Regions from separate parts of the Methylobacterium guangdongense genome, predicted to be linked through region 2. Evidence: riboswitches for the same ligand, from Rfam matches in the RefSeq annotation. Region 2 holds a riboswitch; the other holds the start of a gene.
What was found. A riboswitch is a leader RNA that binds a small molecule or an ion and turns the genes downstream of it on or off. The one in region 2 is predicted to bind thiamine pyrophosphate.
Positions count from the first base shown of each region.

Region 1: another riboswitch for thiamine pyrophosphate. It lies ahead of thiO (glycine oxidase ThiO); the one in region 2 lies ahead of thiC (phosphomethylpyrimidine synthase ThiC).

Region 1 covers NZ_JBBXMX010000002.1:404,888-411,703, forward strand. Annotated here, with positions in the region: gene AAHG09_RS05765 (alpha-E domain-containing protein) at 1-345, shown strand, start outside; gene AAHG09_RS05770 (transglutaminase family protein) at 367-1,194, shown strand; gene AAHG09_RS05775 (peptidase) at 1,237-1,986, shown strand; gene AAHG09_RS05780 (thiamine phosphate synthase) at 2,150-2,842, opposite strand; gene thiG (thiazole synthase) at 2,839-3,642, opposite strand; gene thiS (sulfur carrier protein ThiS) at 3,645-3,857, opposite strand; gene thiO (glycine oxidase ThiO) at 3,854-5,074, opposite strand; TPP riboswitch at 5,145-5,273, opposite strand; gene AAHG09_RS05800 (TIGR02281 family clan AA aspartic protease) at 5,490-5,999, shown strand; gene AAHG09_RS05805 (glycosyltransferase) at 6,289-6,816, shown strand, end outside.
Region 2 covers NZ_JBBXMX010000001.1:388,052-394,867, reverse strand. Annotated here, with positions in the region: gene thiC (phosphomethylpyrimidine synthase ThiC) at 1-1,823, opposite strand, end outside; TPP riboswitch at 1,897-2,002, opposite strand; gene AAHG09_RS01930 (barstar family protein) at 2,266-2,613, opposite strand; gene AAHG09_RS01925 (alpha/beta hydrolase) at 2,813-3,640, shown strand; gene AAHG09_RS01920 (HNH endonuclease family protein) at 3,664-4,038, shown strand; gene AAHG09_RS01915 (acyltransferase family protein) at 4,147-5,217, shown strand; gene AAHG09_RS01910 (pilus assembly protein PilZ) at 5,227-5,472, opposite strand; gene AAHG09_RS01905 (hypothetical protein) at 5,587-6,051, opposite strand; gene AAHG09_RS01900 (ATP-dependent helicase) at 6,212-6,613, shown strand; gene AAHG09_RS01895 (transglycosylase domain-containing protein) at 6,811-6,816, shown strand, end outside.

The DNA of each region.
Region 1 (6,816 bases), on a different contig from region 2:
TGGACCACGATCCTGCGCGAGGTCTCGGCCTTCAACGCCTATCACTGGGTCTATCGCGAGAGCATCAAGCCGGTGCTGGTGGCCGACCTGCTGATGCTCAACAAGCAGATGCCGCGCTCCTTCGCGAACTGCTACGGTGTGATCGTGGAATATCTCGACCTGATCGCCGACGCCTACGGCCGCCGGGGACCGAGCCAGCGGCTCGCGGGCAACATGCTGGCCAAGCTCGAGGGTGAGGACATCAACCGGATCTTCGCCTCGGGCCTGCACGAATTCGTCGAGGCCTTCATCGCCGAGAACAACGGGGTGGGCGAGGCCATCGTGAAGCAGTATCTGGTCGGCTGAACGAGACGGACAGGACGGCGCATGCGCATCCGCGTGGTCCACGAGACCATCTACACCTACGAGCAGCCCGCCCGCGGGCTCGTACAGGTCCTGCGCATGACGCCGCGGGACCATGACGGGCAGTATGTCCGGAACTGGCGAATCGACACCACGGTCGACGGGCGCCTGACCGCCCGGGAGGACGGGTTCGGCAACATCGTCCACTGGTTCACCCCGGACGAGCCCGCCGAGGCCCTGACCATCCGGGTCACCGGCGCTGTCGACACCGAGGACACCCAGGGGGTCGTGCGCGGCACGGTCGAGCGCCTGCCGGATCCCTTCTACTTGCGCGACACGGATCTCTGCGCGGCGAGCCCGGAGCTGCATATCTTCGCCGAGCGTATTGCCACGGAGGGTGACGGTGCGCCGCTGGCGCTGCTCCATCGCCTCATGGACGCGATCCCGGAGGCGGTGGCGTTCGAACCCGGTCCGGCCGCGAACGCCGTCCCGGCCGGCACGGCCTTTGCTGCGGGGCGTGGCATCTGCCAGGACCTGACACATGTCTTCATCGCGGCGGCGCGGCATATCGGCATCCCGGCGCGCTACGTGGCGGGCTACCGCGCCCGGGACGACGGCCAAGCAGCGGTCGAAGCGCCGCATGGCTGGGCCGAGGCCCTGGTGCCGGATCTCGGCTGGGTCGCGTTCGATCCGTGCTTCGGGATGAGCCCGTCCGACAGCTACATCCGCGTCGCCACCGGGCTCGACTATCTCGGTGCCGCGCCGATCCGCGGCAGCCGCACCGGCGGCGGCACCGAGACACTGGACGTGAAGCTTCGCGTCGAGCAAGGCAGGGCCGCGATCCAGTCCTGATTCCCGCGAAACCGGCCCCGGCCGCACGAGAGCCCGAAGACGATGACCTACTGCGTCGGTGTTCTTGTCGAGGAGGGGCTCGTGATGGTCGCCGACACCCGCACCAATGCGGGGCTCGACGACATCTCGACCTACCGCAAGCTCCACCACTTCAACGTGCCGGGCGAGCGGGTGATGATGCTGGCTTCAGCCGGCAACCTGTCGATCACCCAATCGGTCCTGAGCCTGCTGCAGGAGGGCGTCCCCGGCGAGGACGACGAGCCGCCCCAGCGGCTGGTCGAAGCGCCGACCATGTTCCAGGCGGCGCAGATCATCGGCCGGGCGATCCGCCGGGTCCGGATGATCGAGAAGGACGGGTTCGAGGCGGCCAACATCCGGTTCTCGATCTCGCTGCTGTTCGGCGGCCAGATCGGCACCGGCGACATGCGGCTGTACCTGATCTACTCCGCCGGCAACTTCATCGAGTGCAGCATGGACGCGCCGTTCCTCCAGATCGGCGAGCACAAATACGGCAAGCCGATCCTCGACCGGGCGGTGACCTACCGGACCGACCTGTACGACGCCCTGAAGGTGAGCCTCGTCTCGATGGACTCGACCATGCGGTCGAATCTCGGGGTGGGCCTGCCGATCGATATCGCGGTGGCGCGTCGGAACGCCCTCACCACGGAGGTGAACCACCGGATCGAGGCCGGCGAGGGTTATTTTCATGATCTGCGCGAGCGCTGGTCGGCGGCCCTGCGGGCCGCGCACCGGGCGATCCCGCGGCCGCCCTATGGGCCTTCTGAGAAGTAGGGATCCGTACCTCCGTCGCGACGGCTGGTTCATACCGTGCGCGTTATCCCATCCATCCCCCCTCATCCTGAGGTGCCGGAGCGCAGCGGAGGCCTCGAAGGAGACCTCCAGATCGCACCCGGATCCCTGGAGCCCTCCTTCGAGGCCCGCTGACGCGGGCACCTCAGGATGAGGGGTATGGATGGGATCCCCGTTGTGCGGGACCTTTACCATCCGGATCGCACGAGACTTGGTACCCCCAGGCCTCCAATAGGGCCTGCGCGGCTGCGGCCGGATCGCCAGTCCGCATCAAGCCGCCCATGACGGCGACTCCCGCTGCGCCGGCCGCATGGCATTCCGCGATCCGGGCAGGGTCGATCCCACCGAGCCCCACGACGGGAAGGCCGAACCTCCGCGCGGCGACGATGCCTTCGGGACCGAGGGCCGGCCCGTAGCCCGGCTTGCTCGCCGTCGGAAAGATCGGGCTGAGCGTCACGTAGTCGGCGCCGGCCTTGGCGGCCTGCGCGACCTCATGCGGCGCGTGGGCCGAGACGCCGATCAGCGCCCCCGCCCCCAGCGCCTCCCGCGCCGCCGCGATCGCCTCCGGGCCCGATCCGCCGCCGAGATGGAGCCCATCGGCGCCGAGCACCCGGGCCAGGGCGACATCGCCCCCGACCGTCAGAAATCCGCCTGCCGCCCGCACGCACGCAGCCACAGCCTCACCGAGGCGAAGCCGCGCCTCCGGCTCCAGGTCGCGGTCGCGGAACCAGATCCAGCGCCCGCCGCCCTCCACGATCGCCTGCACGGTCTCGGTAAGCGGCCGCGCGCGGCCGTGCCGGTCCGTCACCGCCAGGAGCGGCGACGGCAACGTCCTCACGAGCCGACGAGGCCGAGCTGCGGGCTCGACGGCTCGGCCCGGCCGCGGCGGGGGATCCGCCCGGCCAGATAGGCATCGCGACCGGCCTCCACGGCTCGGCCCATGGCGCGGGCCATGCGCACCGGGTCGTCGGCCTTGGCGACCGCCGTGTTGATCAGGCAGGCGGAGGCGCCGAGTTCCATGGCGATCACCGCATCCGAGGCGGTGCCAATCCCGGCATCGACCACCACCGGCACGCCGGCCCGGCGGCAGATCAGTTCGAGATTGGCCGGGTTGGCTACCCCCATCCCGGAGCCGATCAGCGAGCCCATGGGCATCACGGCGGCGCAGCCGAGATCCTCCAGGCGCTGGCAGACGATCGGGTCGTCGTTGCAATAGGGCAGGACCACGAAGCCGTCGTCCACGAGGTGGCGGCAGGCCTCGATCAGCTCGGTCACGTCCGGGTAGAGCGTCTCCCGGTCGCCGATCACCTCGACCTTGATCCAATTGGTGTCGAGCGCCTCGCGGGCGAGCTCGGCGGTCATGATCGCGTCGCGGGCGGTCTCGCAGCCGGCGGTGTTCGGCAGGAAGCGCTTGCCCTTCAGCAGTGTCACCGTGTCCGAGCCGTGGCCCTGGAGCGAGACCCGGCGGATCGAGGCGGTCACCACCTCGGCCCCGCTCGCCGCGACCGCGTCGCGCATGATCGCCTGCGTCGGATAGCCGGCGGTGCCGATGAACAGCCGGGAGGACAGGCTCACCCCGGCGATCATGAAGCTGTCGATCCCCGTCTCGGGGCGCAGCGGTGTTACGGTCTGGTCCATGCTCATCCTCCCTGCATGGCGCGGACGATCTCGACGCGGTCGCCCTCGGCGACCGGGGTCTCGCCCCAGTCCCGGCGGCGCAGCACCCGTCCGTTCAGCGCGATGGCGACGCCCTGCGGGCTCTCGATGCCCCCCTCCTCCGCCTCCTGGCGAAAAAGGGCGTCGACGGTCTCGGCGTCGCGCTCGCGCGGTTCGCCGTTGATGAAGAGCTTCATGCCGAGGCCCTCCGGGGTTCTTCCGGACGCGCGAACCGCGCCCGCGTGAAGGAACGCGCCACCTCCGGCAGCGCACCGTCCATCACCAGTTCGGCCACCGCATCGGCGGTCACGGGGGCGAGCAGATAGCCGTTGCGGTGATGGCCGGTGGCGGCGACGAGCCCGGGCGCCAGCGTGTCGATGATCGGCGCATCGTCGTCCGAGGTCGGCCGGTAGCCGCTCCAGACGGAGGCCACCTCCATCTCCTCGATCCCGGGCAGCACCCGGCGCGCGCCTTCGAGCAGCGCGTAGAGCCCGCCCGCGGTGACGCCGGGACGGAAGCCGCAATCCTCCACGGTGGCGCCAACGATGAGCTGGCCGTCGCTCTTCGGAGCCATGTGGACCTGCTCGGTCCAGACCATCCGGGCGAGCGTGCCGGTCCGGGCGGTGGTACGCAGGGCCAGCGACTGACCCTTCAGGGGCCGCACCGGCAGCGCCAGCGTGTCGGGCAGCAGCCCGCCCTCCCCGCTCCAGGCGCCGGAGGCCAGGATCACGGTCCCGGCCTGTATGCGGTGTTCCCCGACGCGCAGGCCCGTGACGCGGCCCCCCGTCCAGTCGAGGGCGCTCACCGGGGCCCGTTCGACCAGGGTGACGCCGGCGCACCGGCAGGCCTCCGCCAGGGCGGCCATCACGCGGCACGGATCGACCTGATGATCCAGCGGGCACTGGATTCCGGCGGTGACCGAGGGACGCAGTCCGGGCTCCAGGCGCCGGACCTCGCTGCCCGGCAGCCACGTCGCGTCGAGCCCGGAGCGGCGCTGGAGATCGTAGCGGAAGCGCAGGCGCTCGACCTCGTCGCGGCCGATGGCCAGGACCAGCGTGCCGTCCGCCCGGTAGTCGATCGACAGGCCAGACTCGGCCTCAAGCGCATCGCGGAAGGCCGGCCAGCGCCGGAGCGAGTCCAGGGCGAGCGGCAGCAACGGATCGGAGCCCGGCTCGTGCTCGGCGGCCGGCGCCAGCATCCCGGTGGCCGCGAGGCTCGCCCCCGCACCGATCGTCTCGCGTTCCAGCACGGTGACGGAGCGGCCGGCGCGGGCGAGCCGCCACGCGATCGACAGGCCGATCAGCCCTCCGCCGACGATCGCGATGTCGGTGGTGTCAGGACGATGGGCCTGCGCGATCGTCACCGCGGGGCCGCGGCGTTGTCCGATCGGTGATAGGGGGCGGTCCAGGGACACGCGTCTCTCCACAGGGTGCCAACGTGGAGATCGGGCCGTGTGCTTCGGTGAGAAGCTGTGGCCTGCCCTGCGGGCGGCCGCGGTCCAATCCCTACGCCGGTATGAGCCGGATCAGGTTCGAAGGATTTCCGCGCCGCAGGTCCTGACGGACGTGCCAGCGGTTTCTCAGCCCCTTGCCGGGGATCTCCCTGGAACAGGCACAGATTTGGTCGCCCGGGGGGCGCGGGTCAACCCCGCTTCGGAGTGAGGACCTGTGTTCGCGGGAAAAGTCGCCGATCGCAGTCACGGTCTGGACACCAAGCTCAGCGGAACGGGCGAGCTCAGGCTGGTCCCGGCGATGGCCGTGTACGATCCCTTCACGCTCCTGGGGTCTCATTCCCCCGTCGGCAGCCCCCACACTCGGACCTTGATCGGCGTGCGTACAATCCTGCTCGTCTGCACGCTGGGCTTCGTGGGGGCGACCGCCATCCAGAAGCTGCGCGACGGTCTGCGACCGGCTCCGGCCGCCCTGCTCATCGCGCCGCAGGCGGAGCCGGTTCTCGCAGCCAGCGCGCCCGCGGGCGTGGCGCTTCAGGCGGGCCGCAACGGCCATTTCTTCGTCAGCGTTCTGCTCGACGGCCGCACGCTGCCGATGATGGTCGATACCGGGGCGAGCGCCTGCGCCTTCTCCGAGGAGGACGCCGCGCGGATCGGGATCCGGGTCGGTCCGGCGGATTTCACGCGCGTCTGGAACACGGCGAACGGCCGGGTCCGGGTCGCACCGATCAAGATCGCGGTCGTGCAGATCGGCGCGATCACGGTGCGGGATGTGGAAGCCGTGGTGATCCCGCGGGGGCTCCTCTCGACCAGCCTGCTGGGAATGTCGTTCCTCGGGCGCCTGCGCGAGTTCGGCGTGGCCGGCAGCACGATGACGCTCCGGGGTTGAGCGCCGGCGTGATGATCGATGGGTGCGACCTCCCGCGATAGTCTCGCCCTGATCTGCGCACATCAACACGTTGGAACGCTGAATTTTTTCAACATATCCGGTCAAGTATTCTGCTATAATAAATATTTAAGCTTTATTTTGCGACTATAATGATGTTTTAATGATGTAAAACCCCGGATTTGCGCGACCAACGGGTCGTGGTATGGGCCGACACGATTGCGGCCGGACAAAATTTGCCGTTCAGGACGATGCGATGACGAAGAAAGCCGGCCCTACGATCTGTCTATCGATGATCGTCAAGGATGAGGCCGACGTCATCCGCCGGTGCCTGGACTCGGTCCGGCCGATCATCGATCACTGGATCATCGTGGATACCGGATCCACGGACGGGACCCAGGACATCATCCGCACGGCGATGGCCGATCTGCCGGGCTCTCTCGTCGAGCGACCCTGGGTCGATTTCGCCACGAACCGAAACGAGGCCCTGAAGCTCGCGCGGCGCCACGCGGACTACGTGCTGATCATCGACGCCGATGACACGCTGATCATCCCGGACGGGTTCACGATGCCCAAGCTGCGTGAGCCCGGGTACCGGTTCGAGATCATCGACAGGCAGACCCGATACTGGCGCAACCAGCTCGTCAGCAGCCGTAAGAACTGGCGCTATCGGGGTGTCCTGCACGAGTTTCTCTCCTGCCCCGGCGTCGACACGACGCCGATCCTGCCCCTCGCGATGCGCCGGGGCGAGGACGGCGCGCGCCACCACGACAAGACCGCGGATGCACGTGATATCGCCATCCTCGAACAGGCGCTGGCG
Region 2 (6,816 bases):
ATGCCGGCCTCGGCCTCGGCCTTCGACATCGCGGGCGCCGCGCCCACGACCTCGCCGGCCTCCTCCATCGCCAGCACCTCGGCGCGCAGATCCTGCGTGATCTTCATCGAGCAGAACTTCGGCCCGCACATCGAGCAGAAATGCGCGACCTTGTGGGCGTCCTTCGGCAGGGTCTCGTCGTGGAAGCGCCGGGCGGTATCCGGATCGAGGCCCAGATTGAACTGGTCCTCCCAGCGGAAGTCGAACCGGGCGCGGCTCAGCGCGTCGTCGCGCAGCTGCGCGGCGGGGTGGCCCTTGGCGAGGTCGGCGGCGTGGGCGGCGATCTTGTAGGTGATGACGCCGGTCTTCACGTCGTCCCGGTCGGGGAGCCCCAGATGCTCCTTCGGGGTGACGTAGCAGAGCATCGCGGTGCCGAACCAGCCGATCATCGCGGCGCCGATGCCCGAGGTGATGTGGTCGTAGCCGGGGGCAATGTCGGTGGTCAGCGGGCCGAGGGTGTAGAACGGCGCCTCGCCGCACTCCTTCAGCTGCTTCTCCATGTTGACCTTGATCTTGTGCATCGGCACGTGGCCGGGGCCCTCGATCATCACCTGGCAGCCCTTGTCCCAGGCGACCTTGGTCAGCTCGCCCAGCGTCTCCAGCTCGCCGAACTGGGCGGCGTCGTTGGCGTCGGCGATCGAGCCGGGGCGCAGGCCGTCGCCCAGGGAGAACGACACGTCGTAGGCCCGCATGATGTCGCAGATCTCGTCGAACCGCTCGTAGAGGAACGATTCCCGGTGCCCGGCGAGGCACCAGCGCGCCATGATCGAGCCGCCGCGCGAGACGATGCCGGTGACGCGCCGGGCGGTCAGCGGCACGTGGGCCAGCCGCACGCCGGCATGGATCGTGAAGTAGTCGATCCCCTGCTCGGCCTGCTCGATCAGCGTGTCCTTGAACACCTCCCAGTCGAGCTTGAGCGGGTCGCCGCCGACCTTCTCCAGCGCTTGGTAGATCGGCACCGTGCCGATCGGGACCGGGCTGTTGCGGATGATCCACGAGCGGATGTTGTGGATGTTGCGCCCGGTCGACAGGTCCATGACCGTATCGGCGCCCCAGCGGATCGACCAGACCAGCTTCTCGACCTCTTCGGCGGCAGACGACGTCACGGCCGAGTTGCCGATATTGGCGTTGATCTTGACCAGGAAGTTCCGGCCGATCGCCATCGGCTCCAGCTCGGTGTGGTTGATGTTGGCCGGGATGATCGCCCGGCCGCGGGCGATCTCGTCGCGGACGAATTCGGGGGTGATGAAGGGCGGCACCGCGGCGCCGAAGCTCTGGCCGTCGGCGAGGGCGGCCTCGGCGCCCTCCAGCATCTGCTCGCGGCAGGCGTTCTCGCGGTGGGCGACGTAGATCATCTCCTCGGTGATGATCCCGGCCCGGGCGAACTCGTACTGCGTGACCATCTGGCCGGGCGCCGCCTTGCGGATGGTCCGCTCGGCGGGGCAGGGGGCCACGAGCTTGTCGCCGGCGAAACCGTTATCCTCGGGCTTCACCGCCCGGGGCTCGACCGCCGTATAGCCGCGGGCCGCGATCCAGGGCTCGCGCACGCCGGTCAGGCCGGCGTTGAGGTCGATGCGCGCGTCGGTCTCGGTGTAGGGGCCCGACGGGTCGTAGACCCGCACCGGCGCCTCCTTCGGGTCGGAGAGGGCGATCTCGCGGTAGGGCACGCGGATGTCCGGCCGTCCGGCCGGGCTCGCATAGACCTTGCGCGATCCGGTGACCGGACCGGTGGTCACGGCCTCGGGGTTGCCTGTCACGTCCTTGGGGCGAACGGGTACGTTCATCGTGGGCCTCTCCTCGTCCTGGAGCGGTCCGGTCCACGCGATGGGTGAGATGAGAGAGCCGGCCGCGAGGCGCGCGACCGCAGGTTCCCGTCCCTCCGCCGGTATGAGCCGGATCAGGTTCAAGGGTCAGGGCCGTATGCCCAATCTCAGCCCCCTGCGGGGCCCCCCTCGGAACGATTCAAGACTCACGGTTGCTGCCGGCTTTGTCAATGCTGCGGGACGACACCGAACGACATCCACGCACGAAGGTCTGGTGGCGTTCGAAGCGGGCCCCGAACGGCATGACCGACGGATCTGGATCTAGGACCAGATTCCGCAACCTGGCTCCAGGAGGGGCTGCCTGCACCCCAGGTCGGTCGACAGATCTTTGTCGGCGCTTCTCGAAAGCGGCTACTCGCCGAATCGGCAATGTAGTCTCGTTTCCGGCTCGGAAATCTAGTCTCTATAGAAAGATGCCAGATACTAAAAGAGACACTACTGGTCGGCTTCCTCTCTCAACCCGTCGATAGTTCACGAAGGCAGTGCAATTCACCAGCGCCCTGTACTGCTCGGGGCACCGAACCGCGAAATTGGAGGCATCGTCGACCTGAAGGGTGAGGAGTTCGCCGGGTTGCACCGTACGGGTCATCGTGCCTGACTGCTGGTCGTCTGCATATGACATGCAATGGATCCACGCATTCATATTCGGATCGTAGTCGTCGGGAAATCCGAACAGGTCAGAGAATACTGTGTGAAAGGAAGACCAATCCGAAATCGATTGGACGGGAATCTGCACGACAACGGTGTTCATTGAAAAGGCGATACGGAGCTCGGATTGAGTCGGCAAGAGGTCGCGCGTCGACCGGGCGGCGGCATCCGTCAAGCGAGGAACTTATTCTGGGTCGGAGAGGCGCAGATCCACTCTGTGCGGTCCTTCGCATGGTCAAGCCGACTCGGTAATGACCCCCGGGATATGTATCTGCGCCCACCACTTGCTCTCGCCGATCCGAATGCGCCTTCTCATCGGTCTCGTGCTTGCGGGGCTCCTCCTCTACGGGCTGGCGCTCGTCGCGCTCGCCCTGGGGCAGCGCCGCTTCCTGTATCCGGGTGCCTATCGGCCATCGCCGCCGGCGGTGGTGCCACCGGGGGTCGAGCGGATCACGATCGCCACCGCGGATGGCGAAACGCTCCACGCCCTCTGGCGGGCGCCACGGCCGGGTTGCGGCATCGTGATCACCTTCCACGGCAACGGCTCCCGCCCGGAGCCGCACGCGGCGCGCTTTTCAGCCAATCCATGGTTCGCGGCCGGCTGGGGCGTTCTGGCCCCGGCCTATCGCGGCTATCCGGGTTCGACCGGACGTCCGAGCGAGGACGGCCTGATCCGAGATGGTCTTGCAGCTTGGGCGGAAGCCCTGGCCCGGGCGCCGGGGGCGCCGATCCTGCTGCACGGCCATTCCCTCGGGGCCGCCGTTGCGGTCGCGGTCGCCGAGCGCTCCGCGGCAATCGGGCTCTACCTGGAGGCGCCGTTCGACTCGATGACCCACACGGTGCGGCTGCATGCCCCGCTGGCACCGTCCTGGCTCCTGCGCGACACCTACCGCTCGGATCTGCGCATCCGCACCGGGATGGCGCCGGTGCTGATCGTCCAGGGCCGCGACGATCCGGTGGTTCCGGCCAAGCTCGCCCTGGCGCTCGCCGCCGCGGCCGGGCCCCGGGCGCGGATCGAGCTGGTGCCGGGCGACCATGTCTCGATCCTGGGCCTCCAGGACCGCGAGGCGCAGGCGCTGTTCGGGGCGCGCGTCGTCGGAAAGTGTGCGGTGACCGGGACGGTGGAATAACCGGCGGATGAGGGAGGTCGTGGGTGGTCGGACGGCGGTCCCGGCGCTGGAGCGCCGATGATCCCGATCAGCCGGGGGTCGCGCCCCGGGTCGATCCGGTCTGCCCGCTCTGCGAGCGGCCGATCCCGCCCCGTGCCCGGTCCAGCCTCCATCACCTGACGCCGAAGCTGAAGGGCGGCACCCATCGCGGCACCGTGCGGCTCCACCAGATCTGCCACTCGGCCATCCACGCCCGCTACAGCGAGGCCGAGATTGCCAAGCGGCTCGCCGACGTGGAGGCGCTGCGGACCGATCCGGAGATCGCCCGGTTTCTCGCCTGGGTCCGCGGCAAGCCCGACGACTTCCACGCCGCGACGCGCATGACCCGCGACCGGCGCACGTCCCGACGCAAGACCTGAGCGGCCAATCTTTACCAAGTATTGGCCACGGCAACAAATCGACCGCCGGTCGAATCTTGCCATCAACCAAACCGGGTCCAGGATCATCGCAGTATCGGGGATGCGATGATGGCTGGGGCAGGGGACGCACGGGATCGACTGGCCTGGGTCGATATCGCCAAGGGGATCTGCATTCTCCTCGTCGTGATGATGCATTCCGTGACGGGCACGGGCGACGCCATGGGGGGCGAAGGCTTTCTCCACCCGGTGGTCGCCTTCGCGAAGCCGTTCCGGATCCCGGACTTCTTCCTGCTGTCGGGCCTGTTCATGGGACGGGTCATCGACCGCGATTGGCGCCTGTTCTCCGACCGGCGCGTCGTCCACTTCGCCTACTTCTATCTGCTGTGGCTGGTGATCCAGTCGGCCGCGAAATACGGGAAGATCGTCGGCGATGGCGGCCCGGCCGCTTTCGCGGCGCACCTCGCGCATAGCCTGATCGAGCCCTATTCCAGCCTGTGGTTCATCTACCTGCTGGCGGTGTTCTCGGTGGTGACGAAGCTGCTGCGCCGCGTGCCCGGCGGCGTGCTGCTGGCCGCAGCCGCGCTTCTGCAGATCGCCGACCTCCGCAGCGACTCGACCCTCGTCGAGGAGTTCTGTGCCCGCTACGTCTACTTCGTGGCCGGATATCTGTTCGCCGACCGGATCTTCGCCCTGGCGGACGCGGCCCGGAGGCATGTCGGGCCGGCGCTCGGCGGCCTCGCCCTCTGGGCCGCCGTCGAGGGGTGGCTGGCCCTGACGCCCGGCAGCGGTCCCGTCCATCCGACCCTGGCAAGCCTGCCGCTGGTGAGCCTCGCCCTGGGCGCAGCCGGCGCGCTCGCGATCGTGGTGGCGGCCGCCCTGATCGGCCGGGCCGGCGGCCCGGTCGCCGAAGCCATCCGCACCTGCGGCCGGCGCTCGATCGTCATCTACCTCGCGTTCTCCCTGCCGATGGCGGCGGCGCGCGAGATCCTCGTCCGAACCGGGATCATCTCCGACATCGGCGCCGTGAGCCTGATCGTCATGGTCGTGGCGGTGCTGCTGCCGCTCGCCCTGGAGCGGCTCGTCCGCGGCACGCCGCTGGACGTTCTGTTCGTCCGGCCCGCGCGCTTCCACCTCGCGCCGGCCCGGATGCCGGCCCGCTCGGCCCTGCCGGCGACCTGACGGGACGGCTCAAGCTTCGAAGGCGATGCCGATCCGCCGGCTTTGCCGCCACGCGACGGTGGCCTCCCGCGGATCACCGTCCGCCGTGAGCCGGAGTGGGAACCGATCCGGCACCGCTTCGCCGTCCTCGACCTCGATCTGGGCGCCCGTCTCGGTCGCGTCCCAGACCAGGCAGCCGACCTCGCCACGCGGCAGGAGCAGGGCGCCGAACGTGAAGGCGTTCCTGCGGAACGTGCCGCGGCGGTCCTCCGTCATGAGCCTCTCCTTCGATCGCATGCGCCCGCAGCCCCGGGCTTTGCTGCCCGGGACCATGACGAACGGTCGTTAACAGGCTGAATACGGACGGCGCGCGCCGCATTCTGACGGAGATCAGTAATCGTCCCGGTAATCTCTGTAGCGCCGCGGTGCTGGCCGATCGTAATCGTCGTCGTAAGGGCGACGTACCGGCGGGCGGTCATAGTCGCGGTCGTAGCCACGGTCGTCGCGGTCATCGTCGCGGCGGCGGTTATAGCCATCGTCCCGGTAACGGTCGTTCGATCCGCCGGCATTGATGCGCGGGGCGTACCGGCAGCTCTTCGGCTGGCCCGGGGCCGGATCGCCGAAGGTCTGTGCGTTGCAGGCGATCACGCCACCCTGCGGGAACGGCCGGCCGTTGGTCCGGCCGGGGACACCGAAATAGACGTTGGTGGGATAGGGCATCCGGCAGACACCCCCCTCCTGAGCGCAGGCGATCAGGTTCACCGTATCGAGCTGGTAGGCCTGGGCCGCGGTGAGCGCCACGAGGCTCAACCCCAGCGAGCCGGCCGTGACGGCCGAGACAATCCGAATTCTCACGTCCCCGAATCCCCGTGATGCGTGATGCCACGGCCGATTAATCCGGATGGCGGCTTCCGGCCAGCGGCCGCGCTCGTTATGGCGTCGGCGCACGATATCGATCGCGTGAGGACGGGTCGCACCGGTTGCTGCCGGAGCGCGATGGATCGGGAGGACCTGAGTGAGGGATGCGTCCGCGCACGAGCTTCTGCTGCTCAGCGCCCTGCAGGAATGCCGGATCGAACTGGAGGCCGCGCGCCGGGACGAGGCGACCCGGGCGGCCGTGCGCGGCGAACTCGAAGCCGCGCTCCGGCGCGAGGAGGTTCTCAAGGCCGAGATCGTCCTGGAGCGGGAGCGGACGGAGGCGGTTCGTCTGGTGCTTCAGGCGCTGCTGATGAGCCTGCGCCGCTTCGGCCTGCGCCGCCGGCTGTTCCTGTCGCGCGTCGCCCGCCTCGGCCGGGAGACGCCGGATGCCGGTCCGCAATCGGCCCGTCACCCCGTCTTGCTCGCCGAGGCGCGGCGGGTGATGGGCGTGGCGGCACCTTCGGACGCGACGCCTGCGGACGCGGCGCCGAGAGGTTGATGCGGCCTTAACGGATTGGCGAGCCTTCTCGTCCAGCATCACCCCGATGCGGTCACAAACGGATTCGACAAGGCGGGCGCGCGGCTGCCCCTGTCGTATTTAATACCGGGGCCGAAGCCGCAGCATGGCGCGCGCGACAACGGTGCGGCGTCGCCCGCGATGGGCGCGCCGGTCCGGATCAATCGAAGACGGGATGCATGGCC